DNA from 3 places in the Marinobacter sp. C2H3 genome. Region 2 is predicted to be linked to each of the others. Evidence: predicted binding sites of a transcription regulator. Region 2 holds the regulator's gene; each other region holds the start of a gene.
The links. Region 2 encodes sigma-54, which starts transcription at its own class of promoters, with help from an activator protein. Its sites were predicted from a motif close to ANTGGCATNNANNTTGCTNT; they were not measured.
Positions count from the first base shown of each region.

Region 1: a site for sigma-54 is predicted at 1,950-1,969, ahead of flgB (flagellar basal body rod protein FlgB). Genes of this name have one in related genera too.
Region 3: a site for sigma-54 is predicted at 1,793-1,812, ahead of V3388_RS08245 (pilin). Genes of this name have one in related genera too.

Region 1 is NZ_JBBBNZ010000005.1:20,550-23,805, reverse strand. It holds gene V3388_RS13810 (flagellar hook protein FlgE) at 1-284, opposite strand, end outside; gene V3388_RS13805 (flagellar hook assembly protein FlgD) at 312-989, opposite strand; gene flgC (flagellar basal body rod protein FlgC) at 1,008-1,457, opposite strand; gene flgB (flagellar basal body rod protein FlgB) at 1,487-1,885, opposite strand; gene V3388_RS13790 (nitroreductase family protein) at 2,216-2,797, opposite strand; gene V3388_RS13785 (Mpo1-like protein) at 2,999-3,256, shown strand, end outside.
Region 2 is NZ_JBBBNZ010000001.1:998,773-1,002,028, forward strand. It holds gene rapZ (RNase adapter RapZ) at 1-43, opposite strand, end outside; gene ptsN (PTS IIA-like nitrogen regulatory protein PtsN) at 70-540, opposite strand; gene hpf (ribosome hibernation promoting factor) at 633-941, opposite strand; gene V3388_RS04385 (RNA polymerase factor sigma-54) at 958-2,502, opposite strand; gene lptB (LPS export ABC transporter ATP-binding protein) at 2,649-3,256, opposite strand, start outside.
Region 3 is NZ_JBBBNZ010000002.1:694,305-697,560, reverse strand. It holds gene V3388_RS08250 (MBL fold metallo-hydrolase) at 1-1,139, opposite strand, end outside; gene V3388_RS08245 (pilin) at 1,235-1,684, opposite strand; gene cysQ (3'(2'),5'-bisphosphate nucleotidase CysQ) at 1,889-2,647, shown strand; gene V3388_RS08235 (hypothetical protein) at 2,838-3,256, shown strand, end outside.

The DNA.
Region 1 (3,256 bases), on a different contig from region 2:
TTGTTGCTCAGGATGAAAAAGCCATCGCCGTTGATGGCCATGTCCAGGCCGTTGTCGGTGAAGCTGATGTTGCCCTGGCCGAAGGACTGCTGGATGTCCTGCACCCGCACACCGTCACCCACCGGGTTGGTGCCGGAGCTCAGGAAACCGTTCGCGTAGAGGTCGCCGAACTGCACCCGGCTGCCCTTGAAGCCGACGGTACTGGCGTTGGCAATGTTGTTGCCGGTCACGTCCAGATCCACCGATGCCGCCCGCAGGCCGCTCAATCCGGTATTAAATGCCATGATTCACCTCTCGGTCCGCGACCGCGCTCAGTTGATCTGTTTCACATCGGACAGGGCGATGGAGCCCATGCCCGCCAGGTTCAGCGTAATGGAGCCGCCCTGCCCGAGGGAGACGCTGTCCACGTTGGCGCTGACCATGGTGTTCAGTTGTTCGGTACCGCCGGGGTAGGACCCTTCGGCAATGATCTGGTAGCGGCCGGGCGGCAAGGCGTTGCCGTTGCCATCCTTGCCGTCCCAGGTAAAGCTGGTGACGCCGGCCGGGCTGCTGCCGAGGTCAATCTGGCGCACCAGCTCACCGGAGGCGTTGGCCACGGACAGCTTCAGGCCACCCGTGGACGCCGGCACCTCGATGGCACCCGTCAGCTGCCCACTGGCACCCAGCAGGCCAACCCCGGACGGTGCCAGCACGCTCTTGCCCACCATCGCCGAGGCCTGCAGGGCCTGGGAGGACCGGAACTGGCCGACCACGTCGTCCACGGTGCTCGAGAGGTTCTGCATCTCCTGGAGGGAGCTGAACTGGGCCAGCTGGGAGATGAATTCACCGTTGTCCTGGGGCTCAAGCGGGTTCTGGTTTTTCAGCTGGGCCAGCATCAGATCCATGAATTCGTTGCGGCCCAGTTCACTGCTGCCCTGGCCGGACGATGCATTTTTGGCCCGGTACTGGCCAAGGACATCCGATACATCCGTTGCGTTAATGGCGCTCATGATCCTGCTCCCCGCCCGTTACTGCTGACCCAGCGTCAGAATGCGCTGCATCATGGATTTGGCCGTGTTCATCACATCCACGTTCATCTGGAAACTGCGGGATGAAGACATCATGTCCGCCATTTCCTCCACCACGTTCACGTTCGGGTAGTACACGTACCCGTCTTCGTTGGCCGCGGGGTTGTCTGGCTCGTAGCGCATCTGCAGCTCGGCGTCGCTCTCGACGATTCCAGCCACCTGCACGCCCGCGCCGGGGCCTTCGTTGCCCTGGGTCATAAACCCCTGCCGCTCCGGGTCCAGCATGGACTGCTGGATGGCGGCAAACACCGGCTTGCGGGCCCGGTAGGTTTCACCGGTACTGGAACTGGCGGTTTCCGCGTTGGCGATGTTCGAGGCGGTGGTGTTCAACCGCAGGGACTGGGCGGTCATGCCGGAACCGGCGATGTCAAAAATGCTACCCAATGACATAACTGTCTCCTTGAACCCGGAACCCCGGATTACTCACCTTTGAGGGCCTTGGTCAGGCCGGCAAACTTGCTGCTGAGAAACTGGAAACTGGCCTGGAAGTCCATGGCGTTGCGCATGTACCGCGCCTGCTCCTGCTGGGCATCCACGGTGTTGCCGTCAACGGACGGCTGGTATGGATTCCGGTACAGCAGGTCGCCGTCGCCACCACCGGAACCGCCGGACAGGTGGGCGCTGTTGGTACGCTCCATGGCCAGACCGCTCATGGACTCGTTGGCCTGCTGGAGCATGGCCCGGAAGTCGATGTCCCGCGCCTTGTAGCCCGGGGTATCGGCGTTCGCCAGGTTGTTGGCCAGCACTTCCGCGCGCTGGACCCGAACCTGCAGGGCCCGCTCGTGAATGCCGAGGGCGTTGTCGAAGGAAATCGCCATCCCGTTCTCCTCATGATCCGTTGCAACCGGGCATGGGTTGCCGGTCGAAGTCTCTGGAAGGGATAAAGCAATCCTGATGCCAAGATCCGAAGTGATCACGGTGCGGCGGGCGCCGGCACCATCGAATTCTCTGGAAAGCCAGTAGCGGCGCAGTTTGGAGGCAAGGTTTGGCGGCAGGGCGTGGTGAATGGAATGGTTCGCGGAAGCCGGCTTTTCGGGCCCGGGGAAGCCGAAAAACCGCGGGGCCGACCGGCCCGGCGGCGGAAGGCGGCAAACCCCTGCCTCATCCGCCCGGTGGCCGGCCAGGCGGCCCTCCGAACGATGGCGGGATTACAGTGGGCCGTCCTCCGGCCAGCGGCGAACGAACCGTTCCGGCTCCGGCCGGGGCACCGGCGGCTTGGCCTCCAGCACGGTGCCCACATAAAGGAAGCCGGTGATGGTCTCGCCCTCGGCCAACCCAAGCCCTTTTCGAACGTCCGGATGATGGGCCACGTCTCCACTGCGCCACATGACACCAAAGCCGGCATCCGCCAGCGCCAGCTCGAGAAAGCCCATGCCCACGGCCGCCGACATGACCTGTTCCACCTCGGGGACTTTCGGGTGGGGCGTTGGCGACGCAATGCCAACGATGACCATCGGGGCGCGGAGCGGCGCCTTGCGCAGTTTCGCCTGCTTGGCCTCGTCGTCGGCCGGGGCGGTGCTGGCCAGCAACTCACCGAGCCGATCCCGGCCGTCGCCCTCGACCACGAGATAGCGCCAGGGCCGCAGCAGGGCGTGATCCGGCGTTCGCGCCGCGCACGCAAACGCCCGGGCCAGAATCGCCGGACCCGGTGCCGGCTCGGTCAGCCGAGGCTCCGAGGCGCGGGACAGCAGAAAATCGGTTACGGAAAAAGCGACGGTTGCAGACGTCATACAGCCTCTCTTGTGTTCAATGAATCCAGCACGAAGGCACACGGCGCAATCGCCATCACGGAGCGCTGCACGGACATCCGAAGCGCACTTGCGCGGGTATGTCGAGCCGCTTTACAGGCAGATTGTGAGATCTGTGTCATACTGTTATCCTTTAGTCGTAGGCCGCCTTGCCAAACAACGACAAATCACGATGGCAGCACGATGACGGACAAACAGACCTTTCGCAGTTTTTCGGAATTCTATCCGTACTATCTGGAAGAGCACAGTAACGTTACCTGCCGACGCCTGCACTTCGTGGGCAGCACGCTGGTGATTGCGGTTGCCCTGTATGCCCTCGGTACCGCCCAACCCCTGTGGCTGCTGGCCATTCCGGTGATTGGCTACGGCTTCGCCTGGGTCGGTCACTTCAAATTCGAAAAAAACCGCCCGGCCACGTTCCGCCACCCACTGTACAGCCTG
Region 2 (3,256 bases):
TTTTGCCGGAACCTGACCGGCCACTGACAATGATCAGCTTCATGTCCGGGACCCTCGTTGGTGGCCGCCTCAGGCGGCGCTGCCCGTCATCCGCTCATACAGCGTCCGGGCACTGTCGCTGGCGCGCAGCTGCTCGCAGAACGAGCGCTGGTTGAATTTCTCGGCGAGCTGGCTCAACAGCTCAAGGTGCTCGCTGGTCGCCTCTTTGGGCACGATCAGGGCAAACACCAGGTCCACCGGCTGGTTGTCGATGGCGTCAAACTCCACGCTTTCCTCAAGGGTCAGCAGGACGCCAATCACCCGGTCCAGGCCCTCAAGCCGACAGTGGGGTATGGCAATACCCTGTCCGATGCCGGTACTGCCCAGGCGCTCCCGGGCCACCAGGTTGTTGAACATCTGGGTATCATCGAGCGTTTCATCACGCTGGTGGATCTGCTCGGCGATGAACTCCAGTACCCGCTTCTTACTGGACGCGGGCACCCGGCACAGGGTCAGCTCGGGCGAGAGGATGGTGTCTATGGTCAGGGATGGGTCGCTCATGGGATCGACTGCAGTCTGGTAAAAAAAGGCTGCGGCACCTCGTCAGTGCCGCAGCGCGTTTTGTCAGCGGATCGAATGGGAAACGGCGGCGCTCAGCGCTGGCCGTTGCCGTGCATCCGCTCCACGTTCTTTTCCTTGTGCTTGAGGACCTGCCGGTCCAGCTTGTCAATCAGGGAATCGATGGCCGCGTACATGTCCTGATCTTCCGCCTTTGCATGGATTTCTCCGCCAGACACATGCATGGTGCCCTCCGCAATTTGCCGCACCTTATCCACCTCCAGGGTCACCTGGCAATTGGAGATGTGATCAAAGTGGCGCTCGAGCTTATTGAACTTTTCGATGACGTAGTCCTTCAGGGAGGGGGTCAATTCTACATGATGGCCTGAAATGTTGAGTTGCATAGGCGTCTCTCCTGTTTTACACCAATCGTTTGCGTTCATTGGAAGGCGGAATGTGCATTGCCTCCCGGTACTTGGCCACGGTGCGTCGTGCCACCTTGATGCCCTGCTCCCCTAGCATGGCTGCAATTTTGCTATCGCTCAATGGCTTTTTTGGGGTTTCCGCGCCGATCAGTTTGCGGATCATCGCGCGGATGGCGGTGGACGAGCATTCGCCGCCCTCATCGGTGCTGACATGGCTGGAGAAAAAGTACTTCAGCTCGAAGATGCCCCTCGGGGTGTGCATGTATTTCTGGGTGGTCACCCGGGAGATGGTGGACTCGTGCATCTCCACTGCCTGGGCGATGTCCGAGAGAATCAGCGGCTTCATGGCTTCCTCGCCATGGTCCAGGAAACCCTGCTGGTGCTCGACGATGCGGGTGGCCACCTTCAACAGCGTCTCGTTGCGGCTTTGCAGGCTCTTGATGAACCACTTGGCTTCCTGCAGCTGGTCCCGAAGGTAGGTGTTGTCAGCACTGGAGTCCGCCCGGCGAATCAGCGCGGCGTATCCGGCGTTGACCCGGATGCGCGGGGCAATTTCCGGGTTCAGCTCCACACGCCAACGGCCCTCGTTCTTGCGCACGATCACGTCCGGAATCACGTAATCCGGTTCGCCCTGGTCGATCACATCTCCCGGGCGCGGGTTCAGGCTGGTAATCAGCGCCAGTACGTCCCGCAACTGGTCTTCCTTGAGGCGGCTGCGGCGCAGCAGTTGCGCGTAATCCCGGTTGCCCAGCAGGTTGATGTAGTGGGTCACCACCAGCCGCGCCTGGGCCAGCCAGGGGGTGTCGGGCGGCAGCTGGTTGAGTTGGATCAGCAGGCACTCCTGCAGGTCACGTGCGAACACCCCCGGCGGATCGAAGTGCTGCAGCCGGCGCAGCACCGCTTCCACCTCGTCCAGCTCAAGGGGATCCTCGTCGGTCTCGTCAGACAGCCCGGCATGGATGTCCTCAAGGGTGCTGGTCAGGTAGCCCCGGTCGTCCACGGCGTCGAGCAGGGAGTGGGCCACGGCCCGGTCCCGGTCACTCATGGGCGTGAGGTTCAACTGCCAGAGGAGATGGTCCTGAAGGGTTTCGGTGGCGGAGTTACGGCTTTCAAAGTCGCCGTTGTCGCCTTCGTCGTCGTTGCGGGACGAGGAGGCCGGCGCGGACTGGTAGATGTCGTCCCAGGCGGTGTCGACAGGCAGGTCATCCGGAATGGTGCTGTCCGCGTTGGATTCCGGCGTCCAGTCTGTGGTGATGTCCTCAGCGCCCCAGTCGTCCTGGGGATCGCTGCCAGTCTCGGTATCCGTCGTTGCGGTTTCCCGCGCCTCGGCGCCGTCGTCCCGGGCGTCATTGCCCTGGCCGTCCTCGTGATCGCCGTGGTCGTCGTCCTCGCTGGTTTCCAGCATCGGGTTGGAGTCGAGGGCCTGCTGGATTTCCTGTTGCAGATCGAGCGTGGACAGTTGCAGGAGCCGGATGGCCTGTTGCAGCTGGGGGGTCATGGTCAGGCTCTGACCCAGCTTTAACTGTAGGGACGCTTTCATCACCATGATTCAGGAACCGTCGCTCGTGGCGCGTATCGTGTTGGAACAAAAGAAAAAAGCCTTTATCTGCCCGTTACTTGGGCAGATAAGCAAGTTCTTTGCCGAGTTTACTGGTTCCGACCCGGCAAGACAATTGGGCCGGTGGTTCAGAGTCGGAATTCGTCGCCTAGATAGACGTCCTTGACCTGCTGATTGGCCAGGATGTCATCGGCGTTGCCGGACGCGATGATGTGGCCGCCGGAGACGATGTAGGCGTTCTCGCAGATGTCCAGGGTCTCGCGCACGTTGTGGTCGGTAATCAGCACGCCGATGCCCTTGTCGCGAAGGTGGCGGATGATGTGCTTGATGTCGCTGACGGAGATCGGGTCCACACCGGCGAACGGTTCGTCCAGCAGAATGAACGCCGGCTCCATGGCCAGGGCGCGGGCGATCTCCACCCGCCGGCGCTCCCCGCCGGACAGGGCCATGCCGACGCTGTCACGGATGTGAGTGATGTGGAATTCTTCCAGCAGTTCCGTCACCCGGGCCTCCCGATCCGCCCGGTTCAACTCCTTGCGGGTTTCCAGAATGGCCATCAGGTTGTCCCGGACGGTCAGTTTGCGGAACACCGAGGCTTCCTGGGGCAGGTAGCCAATGCCGGCGCGGGCTCGCCCATGCATGGGCAGCGGCGTGATGTCTCGGCCGTCGATGGTGATGCGGCCATTATCGGCCGCCACCAGGCCAACAATCATGTAAAAGCAGGTGGTTTTCCCGG
Region 3 (3,256 bases), on a different contig from region 2:
TCGCCGTGAATCTTTACCGACTCCGCACCGTGAACCAGCGCATCGCCCCGAGTGCCCGGCGCCTGGAAGCCCGCAAACACCACGCTGTTGCGAGGGTTGGGCAGTAGCGTTTTGAGGTGATGCAGCACCCGCCCGCCCGAAGCCATGCCGCTGGCGGACACGATGATGCAAGGGTAGCGGGCGGCGTCCAGCTTCATGGACGCTTCCACGGTGCGGACGAATTCGGTGTGTTCGTCAATCAGCTCGCACTGGGCCTGGCTGAGCTTGTGCTCCTTGTGGTGGCGGCAGAAAATTTCCGTCGCCTTGATGGCCATCGGGCTGTTCAGGTACACGGGCAGTTTCGGAATCCGGCCTGCGCCCATCAGTTTGTGAACCACATACAGCAGCATCTGGGCCCGGCCGACCGCAAACGCCGGCATCAACACGATGCCGCCGCGGCCGGCGGTTCGGGTGATGATATCCGCCAGCACCTGTTCCGGGTCCAGTTCCCCGTGGGTGCGGTCGCCATAGGTGGATTCGCACACCAGCACATCCGCGTGTCGGATCGGCTCCGGCGGCCGCATGATCAGGTCCTGTTGCCGGCCGACGTCGCCGCTGAACACCACCGTCCGGCCCGACGCCTTGTGGTGCACGTGCACGCAGGAGGATCCGAGGATGTGCCCCGCGGGCGTAAACGTCACCTCAAAGCCGGGCACCGGCTCAAACGGCTCGTGGTAGTGCAGGGACTCAAAATGACGCAAGGCGGCCCGGGCATCCTTCTCCGTGAACAGGGGTTCCGGATTGGCGTGGCGGGAAAACTTCTTGTGGTGGGCGTAGCGGGCGTCTTCTTCCTGCAGGAAGCCCGCGTCCGGCAGCAGCACATCGCAGAGTTCGTGGGTGGCCCGGGTGCAGAATACCTTGCCCCGAAACCCTTGCTTCACCAGCGCAGGCAGGTAGCCGGAGTGATCGATGTGGGCGTGGGTAAGTACCACCGCATTAACGGTATCCGGCGCAACTGGAAACGGCGCCCAGTTTCGACGACGCAGCGTTTTCACGCCCTGGTAGAGGCCGCAGTCGATCAGCAGGCGATGGTGTTCGTCCGAGAGCAGATACCGTGAGCCGGTCACCGTGCCGGCGCCACCAAGAAATCGCAGTTTCATCGTGCATCCCTGTATCGCGATGGATGCTTTGAGCTTAACTCAGGTTTCCGGATTTGTCGGCCAAACCACGATTGCCCAACGGCCTCGTGGGCGGTTCAGGGCGCGATACTGCAACCCGAAGGCCGGTAGTCCGGCTTCCAGCTGCCGGCGCCGGAGGGATCTATCACACAGTTCCAGCCGCCCATGGCGCTTCGTTCCAAACGAACGACGGCACCTGCCACGTTCGGATGGGCTTTGCCCCCCAGCGTCACCTGAAGGTGACCGGATCCGTCAGGGTTCACCGTGGCGATGGGCGTAGACGCGTTACCGGTGGTCAAATCGGACGGCGTATACCCGAGCTGTTCGTTGGTGATGGCGGTCGTGGACGACGACAACGCCGTCTCAAACGGTGTCTTGTAATGCCCCAACTCGCCCACCGCCCGGCTGACCTGGGATTTCATGACATTCCCCTGGAACAATGGGATCGACATGGCGGCCAGGACGCCGATGATCGCCACCGCAATCATGAGTTCGATAAGGGTGAAACCGCGAGTCCTGTGAATCATGGTGCTCCTGCTCTGGGCGAAAATGTTTGACGATAGTGACGGGGTTGAGCGTGTTTTGTTCCGCAGGCCTGGTTTTACGAGTGCCGGCGGCTGACCGATGATTTTCTGAAAGCAAACCTGAGGCCAGGTTTGTCCTGTTGTTGGGCCTGACGGAATTCGCTAGTCTCAGCGACACCGGACTCACAGAAACCCACAAGGCCTGCCATGACCTACGCTGATCTTCTCCCGAAAGTCCTCGCCATCGCCGAAAGCGCGAGCGACGCCGTGCTCGCCATCTACCAGACGGACTTCGCGGTGGATTTCAAAGACGATAAGTCGCCCATCACCGCCGCCGACATCGCCAGCCACAAGATTATCGTCAGCGGCCTGGCCGCATTAACCCCGGATATTCCGGTTCTCTCCGAGGAAGGCGCACAAATGCCATGGAGTGAACGGCAGCAGTGGGCGAGATTCTGGTTGATCGACCCGATTGACGGCACCCGGGATTTTACCCAGCGTACCGGCGAGTTCACCGTCAATATCGCCCTGATCGAACACGGTGAACCGGTGCTGGGCGTGGTCACCGCGCCAGCGCTGGGAGAAGCGTTTTGGGGCGCGCGTGGCGAAGGCGCCCACAAACGGGAAAGAAACGGCGTCAGCCACGCCATCCAAGTGGCAACGCCGGGCCATGTCCAGCGGGTCGTGGCGAGTAAGAACCACCTGAACAGCGATACCCGAGCCTTCATCGAGCAACTGGGCGAACACGAGCTGGTGCAGGCTGGCAGCTCCTTGAAGTTTTGCCGCATCGCCGAGGGCAGGGCGGATATCTACCCGCGCCTGGGGCCAACGTCGGAGTGGGATACCGGCGCGGCGCATGCCGTGCTGCTGGCGGCGGGGGGAAGCATCCGCACGCTGGAGGGTGAGCCACTGCGTTATGGAAAAGAGGATGTATTGAATCCGTTCTTTGTGGCGGCTGGTGGGTGAAGGGAAGGGGTCAGATGAAGCTCATCTGACCCCAGAACTCCCGTTCCGCGCGCCGTCCGCGACGGCTCGGCAAGACAGTCGACGGTTTTATCGAATTACGCTAGTCTCAAAATCAACGTAGCGTCCCCACCTAGACCGGCCGCGTTCGGTGTTGTCGGTGGTCCTCCATTGCGGTTTTAAGGAAGCAGTTATGGCAGCGTTGCCCTTGCCATCCGACACGGAATTGTCCCAGTGCCCCATCGACGAGCTTCGCGAGCGGCTCAGCCATCTGGTGCCGCCAGTGGACGCTTCCCTGAACGAGCGGTTCACGTTCAACGTTGAAAAAGCGTTTCGTCAGGCCTGTTACGCCGGCGACCTGGACCGCATTGAGCTTTTCATACGCGGCTTGCCCCCCGCCTTCTCAGCCCTGCGTCAGTCCCTGCTGAACAATCGACACGCGGTGTCCTGGGCCGCCTACGGACGCCAGGAACGCGTCATCCGTTACCTGTGTGCGCTTCAGGAAGACGACGCGCTCATCGGATTTGATTATCGCGCCGTACTTGAATTCATTGATTACCTGAAAGGTGTGTCGTCCTCTCAGTCGGATCTTCCGCCGCTCCCTCGGTCTCT